2 linked regions of the Massilia sp. METH4 genome follow. The protein of the gene in region 1 interacts with the protein of each later gene in a pairwise test. Links are inferred from orthologs where the notes say so. Each region holds a gene or a part of one and is shown on either strand. Other genes may lie near its edges.

What was found. Proteins that work in one complex are often made in the same cells at the same time.
Region 2: the proteins of mtgA (region 1) and V6Z91_RS12910 interact in binary tests that used the Escherichia coli proteins (3 or more experiments, as listed by UniProt). The link is inferred for Massilia sp. METH4 from one-to-one orthologs.

The regions. Positions count from the first base shown.
Region 1 is NZ_CP146614.1:871,015-879,028, forward strand. The notes cover bases 2,316-5,159. They hold mtgA (monofunctional biosynthetic peptidoglycan transglycosylase), read right to left. Parts: upstream 4,173-5,159; coding sequence 3,459-4,172; downstream 2,316-3,458. Other genes in these bases: corA (magnesium/cobalt transporter CorA), read right to left, coding at 2,319-3,284; aroE (shikimate dehydrogenase), read right to left, coding at 4,203-5,012; V6Z91_RS03895 (TonB family protein), read right to left, coding at 5,015-5,159. In the rest of the region: V6Z91_RS03865 (hydroxymethylpyrimidine/phosphomethylpyrimidine kinase), read left to right, coding at 1-337; hemL (glutamate-1-semialdehyde 2,1-aminomutase), read left to right, coding at 334-1,620; V6Z91_RS03875 (hypothetical protein), read left to right, coding at 1,824-2,273; more of V6Z91_RS03895, read right to left, coding at 5,160-5,896; V6Z91_RS03900 (IS110 family transposase), read left to right, coding at 6,134-7,159; V6Z91_RS03905 (RNB domain-containing ribonuclease), read right to left, coding at 7,517-8,014. UniProt on the Escherichia coli protein: Peptidoglycan polymerase that catalyzes glycan chain elongation from lipid-linked precursors. May play a role in peptidoglycan assembly during cell division in collaboration with other cell division proteins.
Region 2 is NZ_CP146614.1:2,904,959-2,909,784, forward strand. Bases 1-2,999 are described here. They hold V6Z91_RS12910 (penicillin-binding protein 2), read left to right. Parts: upstream 1-610; coding sequence 611-2,389; downstream 2,390-2,999. Other genes in these bases: rsmH (16S rRNA (cytosine(1402)-N(4))-methyltransferase RsmH), read left to right, coding at 1-345; ftsL (cell division protein FtsL), read left to right, coding at 342-614; V6Z91_RS12915 (UDP-N-acetylmuramoyl-L-alanyl-D-glutamate--2,6-diaminopimelate ligase), read left to right, coding at 2,390-2,999. Also shown: more of V6Z91_RS12915, read left to right, coding at 3,000-3,943; murF (UDP-N-acetylmuramoyl-tripeptide--D-alanyl-D-alanine ligase), read left to right, coding at 3,943-4,826. UniProt on the Escherichia coli protein: Essential cell division protein that catalyzes cross-linking of the peptidoglycan cell wall at the division septum. Required for localization of FtsN.

The DNA of each region.
Region 1 (8,014 bases):
GATCGACCTGGGCTGCGAATACGTGCTGGTGACCGGCACGCCGGCCGGCACCTCGCGCGCCGAGACGGGCATGCGCGCCAACACCCTGTACGGCGACGGCGGCATCATCCGCCACGACCGCTGGCAACACCTGCCCGGCCCGTTCGTGGGCGCCGGCTGCGTGCTGTCGGGCGCCATTGCCGCCTACATGGCGCATGGCATGGCCCTGCCGCAAGCCGTCGACCTTGCCCAGCAATACACCGCCGGCGCCCTGCGCCATGCCCAGCGCTACGGCATGGGCAGGCTGGTGCCGAACCGCTTCCATGCGGTGGCGAAAAACAGAAAGGATAAGCAATGACGATTTCGCAAAACGATGTGCTGTTCGAACGCGCGCAAAAGACCACGCCCGGCGGCGTCAACTCGCCGGTGCGGGCCTTCCGCTCCGTGGGCGGTACCCCGCGCTTCATCAAGCGTGCCGAGGGCCCGTATTTCTGGGATGCCGACGGCAAGCGCTACATCGACTATATCGGCTCCTGGGGCCCGGCCATCGTCGGTCACGCCCATCCGCAGGTGGTGAAGGCCGTGCAGGAAGCGGCCACGCGCGGCCTGTCGTTCGGCGCGCCGACCGAGGGTGAAGTGGAAATGGCCGAAGAGATCGCCCGCCTGGTGCCGTCGATCGAGCAGGTGCGCCTGGTCTCTTCCGGCACCGAGGCCACGATGAGCGCGCTGCGCCTGGCGCGCGGCGCCACGGGCCGCGACAAGATCGTCAAGTTCGAAGGCTGCTACCACGGCCACGCCGACTCGCTGCTGGTCAAGGCCGGCAGCGGCCTGCTCACGTTCGGCAACCCGACGTCCGCCGGCGTGCCGGAAGACTTCGTCAAGCACACGCTGGTGCTGGACTATAACGACGTGCCGCAGGTGGAAGAGGCGTTCGCCGAATTTGGCGACGAGATCGCCTGCGTGATCGTGGAACCGGTGGCCGGCAACATGAACCTGATCAAGGCCGCGCCCGAGTTCCTGCAGGCGCTGCGCGACCTGTGCACGAAACACGGCGCGCTGCTGATCTTCGACGAGGTGATGTGCGGCTTCCGCGTCGGCCTTGGCGGTGCGCAGACGCTGTACGGCATCAAGCCGGACCTGACGGCGCTGGGCAAGGTGATCGGCGGCGGCCTGCCGGTGGCGGCCTTCGGCGGCAGCGCCGAGTTGATGAGCAAGATGTCGCCGGTCGGCGCCGTGTACCAGGCGGGCACGCTGTCCGGCAACCCGATCGCTGTCGCGGCCGGCATGACGACGCTGAAGCTGATCCAGGAACCGGGCTTCTACGACCGGCTGACGGCCAGCGCCAAGCGCCTCGCCGAAGGCTTGACGGATGCCGCCTTCCAGGAAGGCGTGACGTTCTGCGCCGATTACCAGGGCGGCATGTTCGGCCTGTACTTCAGCGCCGAGCCGCCGCGCAACTACGCCGAAATGATGGCCGGCGACCGCGCCAGGTTCAACGAATTCTTCCACGCGATGCTGGACGAGGGCGTGTACTTCGCCCCGGCCGCGTTCGAGGCCGGCTTTGTGTCGGCGGCGCATAGCGACGAGATCATCGACGAAACGATCGAAGCGGCACGGCGGGTGTTTGCGCGGCTGAAGTAAGCGGCGCAGGCTTCGAGCGAAAAGGACGGGCGACCGTCCTTTTTTATTGCCCAGAAAATGGGGACAGACCCCATTTTCCGGGAAACATTTCGCTATGGCAGCGTTCGAACCCTAAAAACTTCTTAAAGCGACAATCTTCGTACATTTCGATGACATCCGATCTTTAGAATTCGCTGCGTCAAAGATCATTCGGAGTGTTCATCATGCGTACTGAACAGATGCAAGAAGGCCAGGGCCAGTCCGGCATCATCTGGATCAAGCTGGCGGTGCTGTACCTCGTCGTCGGCGTGGCCATCGGCATTGCCATGGGCGCGAGCCAGAACTTCACGCTGCGGCCAGTGCATGCGCACGTGAACCTGCTGGGCTGGACGACGCTGGCCATTTCCGGGCTCATCTACACGGTGTTTCCGCAAACGGGTGACACGCTGCTGGCGCGCGTGCACTTCTGGCTGCTGAACCTGGCGTTGCCGGTAATGATGGGTTCGCTTGCCTACGTGCTGCTGACGGGGGATGTGAAAATCCTGCCGGCGCTGGTGATTTCGGAAGTCTCGGCCGCGGTGGCGATCCTGGCGATGACCGCCAATATCTTCCTGAACCTCCAGAAGAAGAAAATGGGCAATGTGGAAATCGAAGCGGCGGCGCGCCGTGCGTAATCGTTGAAACGATAAAAGCGGCCGCGGCCGCTTTTATCGTGCGTATTATTTCAGCCAGCCGCGGTGCCGGAAATACAGGAAGGGCGCAATCGCGCTGGTGATCATCAAGCCCCACGCCCACGGATAGCCGAGCGACCACTTCAGTTCCGGCATGAAGTCGAAATTCATGCCGTACACGCTGGCGATCAGGGTGGGTGGCAGGAAGGCGACGCTGGCCACGGAGAAGATCTTGATGATCTTGTTCTGGTTGATGTTGATGAAGCCGACCGTGGCATCCATCAGGAAGTTGATCTTGTCGAACAGGAAGGACGTGTGGCCATCGAGCGATTCGATGTCGCGCAGGATCTGCCGCGCCTCCTCGAACTGCTCGGAGTTCAGCAGCCGGCCGCGCATCAGGAAGCTGACGGCGCGCCGCGTATCCATCATGTTGCGGCGGATACGGCCATTCAAGTCTTCCTCGTGGGCGATCGCGGACAGCGCGTCGGCCGCATCCTTGTCGGTGAATTCCTTTTGCAGCACACGGAACGACACCTCTTCCAGCTTCTGGTAAATGCCTTCCAGCGCGTCGGCCGAGTATTCGGCGTCGGTCGCGTACAGGTCCAGCAGCACGTCCATGTAGTCGGCGATCGAGCCGGGGCGCGAGCGCGCGCGCATGCGCACCAGGCGGAACACGGGCAGGTCGTCCGTATGGACGGAGAACAGCATCTTGCGGGCCAGGATGAACGCGACGGTGACCACGCGCGACGGGCCATCGTCTTCTTCCAGCAGGAAGTCGGTGCGCAGGTGCAGGTCGCCGTTCTCCGCCTCGTAGTAGCGGGCCGAGGCTTCGATGTCCTTGACTTCGTCCTCGCCCGGCAGGGTCACGCCATAGATCGTCTTGACCCAGGCGCGCTCGTCGTCGGTCGGGTCGGTGAGGTCGACCCATACCGGTGCCACTTGCTCAAGGTCTTCGCGCGTCTCGATGGGAACCTGGTTCAGCCGGCCATTTTGTAGAACGAAGACATTGATCATAGGCGCACTCAGCCGGGTGGAATTCTGGACACTTGCAAGACGCAAAAAATAAAACAGCGCAAGTGTACAGGCAAAGCCCGTGCCGGGACCAGACCGGAGAACCACTTTTTACCGGTGGAACCGTACATTGCAGCTTTATTGTGCGTTGCTTAAGTTACCACTAAGCGGCGCCGATCACGGCAACTCGGCCGACCCCATGCGCCGCAGGATGATCTGGGTGCGCCGGTTCAGGTAGCGCGTGCTGCGGTGCGCGTCGTAATAGCGGGGGTTGGGCAGCATCACCGCCAGCTTCGCCGCCTGGGCCGCGCCCAGTTTCGAGGCGGGAATCTTGTAATAGTAGCGCGCGGCCGCCTCGGCGCCGTACACGCCGCGGCCGAATTCCACCACGTTCAGGTAGATCTCGAAGATGCGCCGCTTGTCCATCACCGTCTCCAGCATGTAGGCGATGATCAGCTCCTGGCCCTTGCGCAGATAGCTGCGCGAGCCGGACAGGAACAGGTTCTTGGCCAGCTGCTGCGTGATCGTGGACCCGCCGTGCGTGACCTTCTTGCGCTTTTCATTGCGCTCGTAGGCTTTCTCGAGCGCGTCCCAGTCCACGCCGTCGTGGTCGGAGAAGTTGGCGTCTTCCGAAGCGATGATCGCGCGCTTCAGGTTGGTGGAGATGCGCTCGTAGGGCACCCATTGCTGCCTGATTTGCGCGTCGGGATTCGTTTCCCGCATCACCGCCAGTTGCTGGCGCATGAAGGCGGTCATGCCCGGTTCATGGTCGCGCCACCACCAGATCTGCGCGAGAAAATACAGCTGCACCGCGATGAACAGTGCGATGGGAACGATGAAGATCCATTTGACCCAGGACCAGCGGCCGGGCGCGTTGCGCGTTTTTGTCATTACTTATAAGTACGCAGGAAGAAAAATTCGTCACCGCAGGCTGGCCAGCACCTCCGCCGTGCCGGGGCGCACGCCGCGCCAGCCGTGGAAGGCCTCTGCGGCCTGCTCGACCAGCATGCCCAACCCGTCGCGCGTGGCGGCGCCGTGGCTTTCGGCGAAGCGCATGAAGACGGTCGGCTCCTTCCCGTACATCATATCCAATGCCAGCGCGCCCGGGTGGAATACCGATGGCGGCACGGGCGGCAGGTCCGCCTGCAGGCTGGCCGACGTTGCATTGATGACGATATCGAAGCTGCCGGCGATGTCCGCGAAGCCGCAAGCGGAAACGACACCTTCCCCGCCGAGCGGCGCGAACTGCTGCACCAGCGCTTCGGCCGTGGCCACCGTGCGGTTGGCGATCACCAGCGCGGCGGGCCGATGCTCGAGGATCGGCAGCACGGCACCGCGCGCGGCGCCGCCGGCGCCCAGCAACAGCACGCGCTTGCCCGCGATCGGCACGCCGGCGTTGACGGTGATGTCGGCCACCAGGCCGGCGCCATCGGTGTTGTCGCCGGTGATGCCATGCTCGTCGAACAGCAGCGTGTTCACGGCACCGGCGGCCTGGGCGCGCACCGTCAGCGCGTTTGCCAGCCGGTAAGCCTCGAGCTTGAACGGCACCGTCACGTTGGCGCCCCGGCCGCCTTCGGCGATGAAATCCCGCACGGCCTGCGCGAAGCCGTCCAGCGGCGCCAGGCGCTTTTCATAGGTCAGTTGCTGGCCCGTCGCTGCCGCGAAGGCGGCATGGATGTCGGGCGACTTGCTGTGGGCGATCGGGTTGCCGAATACGCAGTATTTGTCCATGTCTATGGTGCCCCGCCGAGCTGGGCTTCGAGTTTTTGTTCGCGGGTGAATTTGAAACGGGTGATGATGACCCACAGGTCGTCGCGGTCGTTCGACAGCATGTTCGGCGGGAACTTGCCGAACGGCGCGGCGCGGCGCACGATCGCGATCGCCGCTTCGTCCAGCGCGCGGTTGCCGGAGCTGGCCTGCACCGTGATGCCGCCCTCCTTCGTGTACAGCGTGCCGTCCTGGAAGATCGGGATCGACAGCACCAGCTCGCCGTACATCTTGCGGCCATCCTTCTGCGGAAAATTGAGCGTGCCCACTTCTTCCACCTTGCGCTGGAAGGTCTTGTAGTACATCGCGTACCCCACCTGCTGCGTGCTCGGCGTGATGTAGGTGCGGCGCGGGCGCTTGTTCTGGTCTTCGATCGTCTGCGCGATCTCGGCGGCCATGCGGGCGATGGCCTTGCTGCTTTCCATCAGCTCGGCGCCGCCGGCCGTGGGATCGGGCTTGCTGTTCTCCGTGACGGGCGCGGCGCGGTAGGGCGTGGTCTTCACCTGGGTGAGCAGCTTCTTCTGCATCTCCTCTAGCTGCTCGATGCGGCGGCGCGACGCTTCGATGCTGTCGCCATCGGCCACGCGGCGCATGTCCGGCAGCGGCGACTTCGAGCGTCCCTGGTCGGCCTGCCCTCCCCCATCGAGGTTCGCCTGCGCCAGCGCCTCCGCCTTCAGCGGCCGATTGGCGTGCTTGGCATTGACGAGGATGACTTCCAGCGTCGGGTCGGTGGGCTTGAGCTTGATCTCCGGCGGCGCCACGAACCGCACCGCCAGCAAGGCCGCATGCGCAAGCACCGAAACGGCCAGGGCGATCGCGAGGAACCGGTTTTCTTGTAAATACTTCACGCAGAGGAAGGGAAAGCGTCGGCGAAATGTGACATTCTAACCGCGCTCGGTGTCGGACATTTTTTTCCGGGTGCATCATCCGGAAAAAAGTGTCAGACACCGGTTTTCCCGGAGCCTGGATGCGGTGTCGGCGAGTTCGGGAGAAAACCAATGGGATGGACGCCCCCACCCTGAGACGGCATCGATGTGCCAAAGTGGAGCTGTCGAAGTTTCACTTAACCAGAGAGGGGCGTCACCATGAAGATTACGACATGCAGTATGGATCTGGCAAAGGAAGTTTTCCAATTCCATGGCGTTAATGCGAGCGGCAAGGTCGAGATGCGATGCCAGCTCCGGCGTGGCAAGGTGATGAGGTTTTTCTCTAACATGCCGCCGTGTCTAATTGGGATGGAGGCGTGTGGCAGCGCGCATTACTGGGCACGGCAGTTGCAGAGCCTGGGCCACACGGTCAAGCTGATAGCTCCGCAGTTCGTCAAGCCATACGTGAAGACCAACAAGCACGATGCAGCCGATGCCGAGGCAATCTGCGAGGCAGTGCAAAGGCCAAACATGCGCTTTGTGCCGATCAAGACTATTGAGCAGCAGGCGATTATCGCTGTTCACACGGCGCGTAGTGGGTTCGTCAAGCAGCGTACTGCTCAGGCCAACCAGATTCGCGGCCTGCTGGCGGAGTTTGGCCTCGTTGTCCCGAAGGGTTTGGCCGTGCTCAGGGAGCGAGTACCGGCACTGCTCGACGAAGCGAAGGATGAGTTGCCCGGCATTTTTCGCCAGACCATTCTGGAACTTCTCGATCACTTGAAGGTGCTGGATAGAAGAGTCAACGAATTCGAGCTGGAAATTCTGAAATGGCACCGCTCGAACCCGATGTCCAAACGGTTGGAGAAGATACCCGGCATAGGACCGATCACAGCCAGCGCTTTGGTCGCGGCGATCGGTAACGCGAGGAACTTCGCCAATGGCAGGCAACTCGCAGCGTGGATCGGCCTAGTACCCAAGCAGCATTCGACAGGCGGTCGCACGAATCTTCTGGGCATCAGCAAAAGGGGCGATACGTACCTGCGTACTTTGCTCATTCATGGAGCCCGAGCGGTGATCCAGCATGCAGTCAAAAAGGATCCAAGCAAGAGCGGCTGGCTTCACTCACTGCTTGGGCGACGGCACAAGAACGTTGCGGCAGTAGCATTGGCCAACAAGAATGCAAGGACTGTCTGGGCCCTATTGGCTCATGACAGAGAGTTCCGAGCCGATTACGCTGCCGCGTAATCGGCTCGGCTGAGGGCCTTCGCGGAGGGTAGCGGACAGTTTTTTGGAAGCGGAGCAGTACATTCCACCGATTGCACAAGCGATCAAGAAGTGATGGCAAACCAGGTAAGACCGTGGTCGGCTTAGCCCGCGCGACACCAAGCACCTTGAGTGCGTTAAACCGAGGGGGCGTCGACCAGCAAATCCCATCAGGGACAGTGGCATCAGCCACATCAAAGTCCGAATGTACGGGTGCAATCTTTACCTACAAACCATCACGAAAAGAAAGCTTGGCATACCGGGGGCGTCCATGTACGGTGTCGCACACCTTTTCCTGCGGAAAAGGTGTGCGACACCAAGCGTATCGAGCGTGGCGGGTCAGCTGACGGCTGGCGGCGCCGCGGCAGCGTCAACTTCATCGGCCGCTTCGGCCACTTCCGCCTTCTCGTCGGCCGGCTGGTCGGGATCCGGCACCAGTTCCGGCACGGTCTCGCCCGTCAGCTCCTCTTCTTCCTCGAAGTCGACGGCGGCCGGGGCGGCGGCCTCGATTTCGAGCAGGCGCGTCTCGATCGACAGGTCGACTTCGTCCCAGCGCAGCACGTCGAGCTTGACGGCGGCGCCGCGCGGGGCGGACGGCATGCCCGGCAGGCGGATCACCAGCGGGATCTCGGTCAGGCGCAGTACTTCATCCTTCAGCACCACGGCATCGACCTGCTGCTTGTTTTCCTGGCCCAGCCAGCGCAGGCACCAGTAGCGCTCCATGTTCGCCTGGAAGTCGGCATAGGCCGCGTACGCGGCGTCGAACGCCGAGACGATCGCGAACAGGTTGGCATCCTTGTGCTTGAACGGCGCGACCAGCGGCGCCATCACGCCCTT
Region 2 (4,826 bases), 2.0 Mb from region 1 along the record:
CAGGCTATCCGGATTTTCATCAATCAAGAGCTTGAGGACCTCGAGGCAGGACTGAGGCAAGCCTACGACGCGCTGGCGCCGGGCGGCATCATGGCCGTGATCAGCTTCCACTCGCTGGAAGACCGCATGGTCAAGCGCTTCTTCGCCGAGCGCGCCAACGTGCCGCAGCCGGACCGCCGCCTGCCGATCCGCGCGGCCGACCTGCCGCAGCCCGAGGTCAAGCTGCTGGCCAAGATCAAGCCTTCCGATCGCGAAGTGGACGAGAACCCGCGCGCCCGCTCCGCCGTGCTGCGCGTGGCGATGCGCCTGCCGCGCAGTGGCAATCCCGTGGAGAAGCCGGCATGAGCGGCAAGCTCGCCGCCGTGCTGGCCGCGCTGCTCGTGGGCTGCGCGCTGTCGCTCGTTAACGCGCAATACCGGGCGCGCCACCTGTTCATCGAACTGGAACGGGCGCAGGCCAAGTCGCGCCAGCTCGACATCGAATGGTCGCAGCTCCAGCTGGACCAGTCCACGCTGGGCAAGCACGCCCGCATCGAGGAAATCGCGCACAAGGACCTGGGCATGACGCAGCTGACGCCGGCGCGCACCCAGTACCTGACGGAGGGCGAGGAATGAGCCGCTCGAACGCCGCCGGCTCGCGCGTGGCCGCCTCGAAGGGCGTGTCGTTCTCGAAGAGCCCCGTGCTCGCCGTGCGCCTGCCCACCTGGCGCTCGCGCGTGGTGCTGTTCGTGCTGTTCGCGGCCTTCACGGCCCTGGCCGTGCGCGCCGTATGGCTGCAAGGCCTGTCCACCCAGTTCCTGCAGAAGCAGGGCGAGATCCGCTACGCCCGCACGATCGAACTGCCGGCCACGCGCGGCAAGATCATGGACCGCAACGGCCAGGTGCTGGCGTCGTCGATTCCCGTGAAAGCCATCTGGGCGATCCCGGACGACGTGCTGCAGGCGCCGCCGGAAAAACTGCGCGCCCTGGCGGGCCTGCTGGACATGAGCGAGGCCGAGCTGCGCAAGAAGCTCGACTCGGACCGCAATTTCGTCTACCTGAAACGCCAGGTCGAGCAGGACGTCTCCGACAAGATCGCCGCGCTGAAGATCGACGGCATCGACACTCGCAAGGAATACAAGCGCTTCTACCCGCAGGGCGAAGTGATGACACACGTGGTGGGCTTCACCAACGTGGAAGACGTCGGCCAGGAATCGATGGAGCTGGCGCACCAGAAGACGCTGGTCGGCCAGACCGGCACGCGCCGCGTCATCAAGGACCGGCTGGGCCATATCGTCGAGGACATCGGCGCCAAGCACGAACCGCACGACGGCAAGGACCTGGTGCTGTCGGTCGATTCGAAGATCCAGTACATCGCCTTCACCCAGCTGAAGGCCGCGGTCGAGAAGTTCTCCGCCAAGGCCGGCGCGGCCGTGGTGCTGGACGTGCACACGGGCGAGGTGCTGGCGCTGGCCAACTACCCCAGCTACGACCCGAACGATCGCCGCAAGCTCACCGGCGCCCAGCTGCGCAACCGCGTGATGACCGATTCCTTCGAGCCGGGTTCCACGCTCAAGCCCATCACCGTGGCGCTGGCGCTGGACAAGGGCATCGTCAAGCCGCACACCAACATCGATACCGGCAACGGCCGCTACACGATCAAGGACCGCACGATCAGCGACACCAAGGCGCACCACGTGATCAATGTGCAGCAGATCGTCGAGATGTCGTCGAACATCGGCACCTCCAAGATCGCCCTGTCGATGCAGCCGCAGGAGATGTGGGAGATGTTCACCAAGGTTGGCTTCGGCCAGCAGCCGAAGTGGGGCTTCCCCGGCGCCGTGGCCGGTCGCGTGCGCCCGTACAAGAACTGGCGCCCGGTCGAGCAGGCCACCATGAGCTACGGTAACGGCATTTCGGTATCGCTGATCCAGCTGGCTCGTTCCTACCTGATGTTCGCGCGCGACGGCGACCTGATTCCGCTCACCTTCGAAAAGAGCCACGACATGCCGCAGGGCCAGCAGGTCATCAAGCCGGAAACCGCGCGGCAGATGCGCGAAATGCTGGAAATGGTCGTCTCCGGCAAGGACGGCACCGCCAAGCAGGCCCAGATCCCGGGCTATCGCGTGGGCGGCAAGACGGGCACCGCCTACAAGGTGGAAAACGGCCGCTATGCGATCCCGCGCAAGTACATCGGCTCCTTCGTGGGCATTGTGCCGTTGTCGGCACCGCGCTTCGTGATCGCGGTGATGATCGACGAGCCCACGCAGGGCGGCCACTACGGCGGCCAGGTGGCCGCCCCCACTTTCGCCAAAGTCGCAGAGAACGCGCTGCGCGCCATGAACGTGCCTCCCGACTCCACCGTCACGGAAATCGTGGCGCCGACGGGCAACGAAGGGGAGGCCATGTAAATGACGAACATGAATAATAACGACGACATCAACACCATTGCTGCCTGGATCAGGCAGGCCGCGCCGGGCGGCCAGCTGGCATCCGACTCGCGCCGGATCAAGTCCGGCGATGTATTTTTCGCATATCCCAACAACAGCGCGGGCGACGCCGGCGACGGCCGCAACTATATAGAACGGGCCATCGAGCAGGGCGCCGCCGCCGTGCTGTACGACCCGCAGGATTTCCAGTGGAAAGCCGAATGGCAGGTGGCCGGCCGGGCCGTGCCGGACCTGAAGCGCACCGCGGGCCCGATCGCGCACGCCGTGTACGGCATGCCGGATGCCGGCATGTTCACGGTCGGCATCACGGGCACGAACGGCAAGACCTCGTCCGCCGTGTGGCTGGGGCACGCGCTGTCGCGCGCCGGCGAGACCGCCGCCGTGATCGGCACGCTGGGCGTCGGCCTGTTTCACAGCTCCACCTACGGCCGCACCGAACCCGAATTCACCTCCACCGGCTACACCACGCCGGACCAGGTGCTGCTGGCCCGCACGCTGGACGAATGCCGCGCCGCCGGCGCGCGCTCGCTGGCGATCGAAGTTTCGTCCATCGGCCTGGAACAGGGCCGCGTGTCGGGCATGCACTTCGACGTGGCGCTGTTTACCAACCTCACGCGCGACCACCTCGATTTCCACGGCTCGATGCAAGCCTACGAGGCGGCCAAGCAGAAGCTGTTCGCGTGGCCCGGCCTGAAGGCGGCCGTGATCAACCTGGACGATCCGGCCGGCGTGCGCATCGCCGCCCTGGTGAATGGCGCCCAGGTGATCGGCTACACGCTCAAGCCTGACAGCGACGTGCCGGCCATGCCGGGCATGGCCGTGCTGCGCGCCAGCCAGGTCAAGAGCCGCAGCGCGGGCACCGAATTCCACCTCGACTCGCCCTACGGTTCGGCACAGGTGAAGACGCGCCTGGTCGGCGCGTTCAACGTCAGCAATGCGCTCGGCGTGCTGGGCGCCCTGCTGGCGAAAGGCATGCCCCTGCGCGCCGCCGTCGACGCGATCGAGGCGCTCACGCCCGCGCCGGGCCGCATGCAGCTGGTGGGCGGCAACGATGCGCCGATGGTCGTGATCGACTACGCGCACACGCCCGATGCGCTGGAAAAAACGCTGGAAGCGCTGCGCCCCGTGGCCACTGACCGGGGCGGCCAGCTGTGGTGCGTGTTCGGCTGCGGCGGCGACCGCGATCCGGGCAAGCGCCCGCAGATGGGCCGCATCGCCCAGGCGGCGGACCACGTGCTCGTCACCAGCGACAACCCGCGCAGCGAAGACCCGCACGCGATCATCGCGCAGATCGTGGCCGGCATGGATGCCGGCCGCCCCGCGCAGACCATCGAGGACCGGGCCGCCGCGATCCTCTCCGCCGTCAAGCACGCCGCGAAGAACGACGTGATCCTGGTGGCCGGCAAGGGCCACGAACCCTACCAGGAGATCAAGGGCAAGAAACTGCCGTTCTCCGATGCCGACCACGCCCAACTGGCATTGACAGCTCGACTGACGATGATGAGGCCGAACTGATGCGCGCAACGGTGGACCAGATCCTGGGCGCGCTGACCGGCGCACGCATTGCAGGCAACCTCGGCGGCGATGCGATCGCCTTCGATGGGGTGTCGACCGACAGCCGCACCGTGAACCCCGGCGCGCTGTTCGTCGCGCTGCGCGGCGAAACCTTCGATGCGCACGATTTCCTGCCTCAGGTGGTGCAGAAGGCCGCCGCCGTCGTGGTCGAGAAACTGCCCGATGGCTGCACCTCGCCAGCCATCGTGGTGCCGGACACGCTGGTCGCCCTCGGCGAGATCGCCCGCTGGTGGCGCAATCAGTTCGACCTGCCCGTCATCGGCGTCACCGGCAGCAACGGCAAGACGACCGTGAAGGAAATGATCGCGGCCATCCTGGCTGCCGCGCACGGCGAAGAAGACCGGCTGGCGACCCGCGGCAACCTGAATAACGAGATCGGCGTGCCGCTCACGCTGTTCCGCCTGGCCCCGCACCATTCCTCCGCCGTCATTGAACTGGGCATGAACCATCCCGGCGAGATCGGCCGCCTGGCGAAGATCGCCGCGCCCACGATCGGCCTGGTGAACAACGCGCAGCGCGAGCACCAGGAATTCATGCACACGGTGGAAGCGGTGGCACGTGAAAACGGTGCAGTGCTGGCCGCGCTGCCGGCCGATGGCGTGGCGGTATTCCCGTCGCACGACGAGTTCACGCCGATCTGGCGCGAGCTGGCCGGCGCGCGGCGCACGCTGACCTTCGGCCTGAGCAAGGAAGCGGACGTGAGCTGCTCCTTCCGCCCGGCCGATTTCGGCTCCCAGATGTTCGTGTCGATCCGCCGCGCGGACGGCGCGTTCGACCAGTTCTATGCCGGCATGCAGGCCGCCGGCGAACACAATGTGCGCAA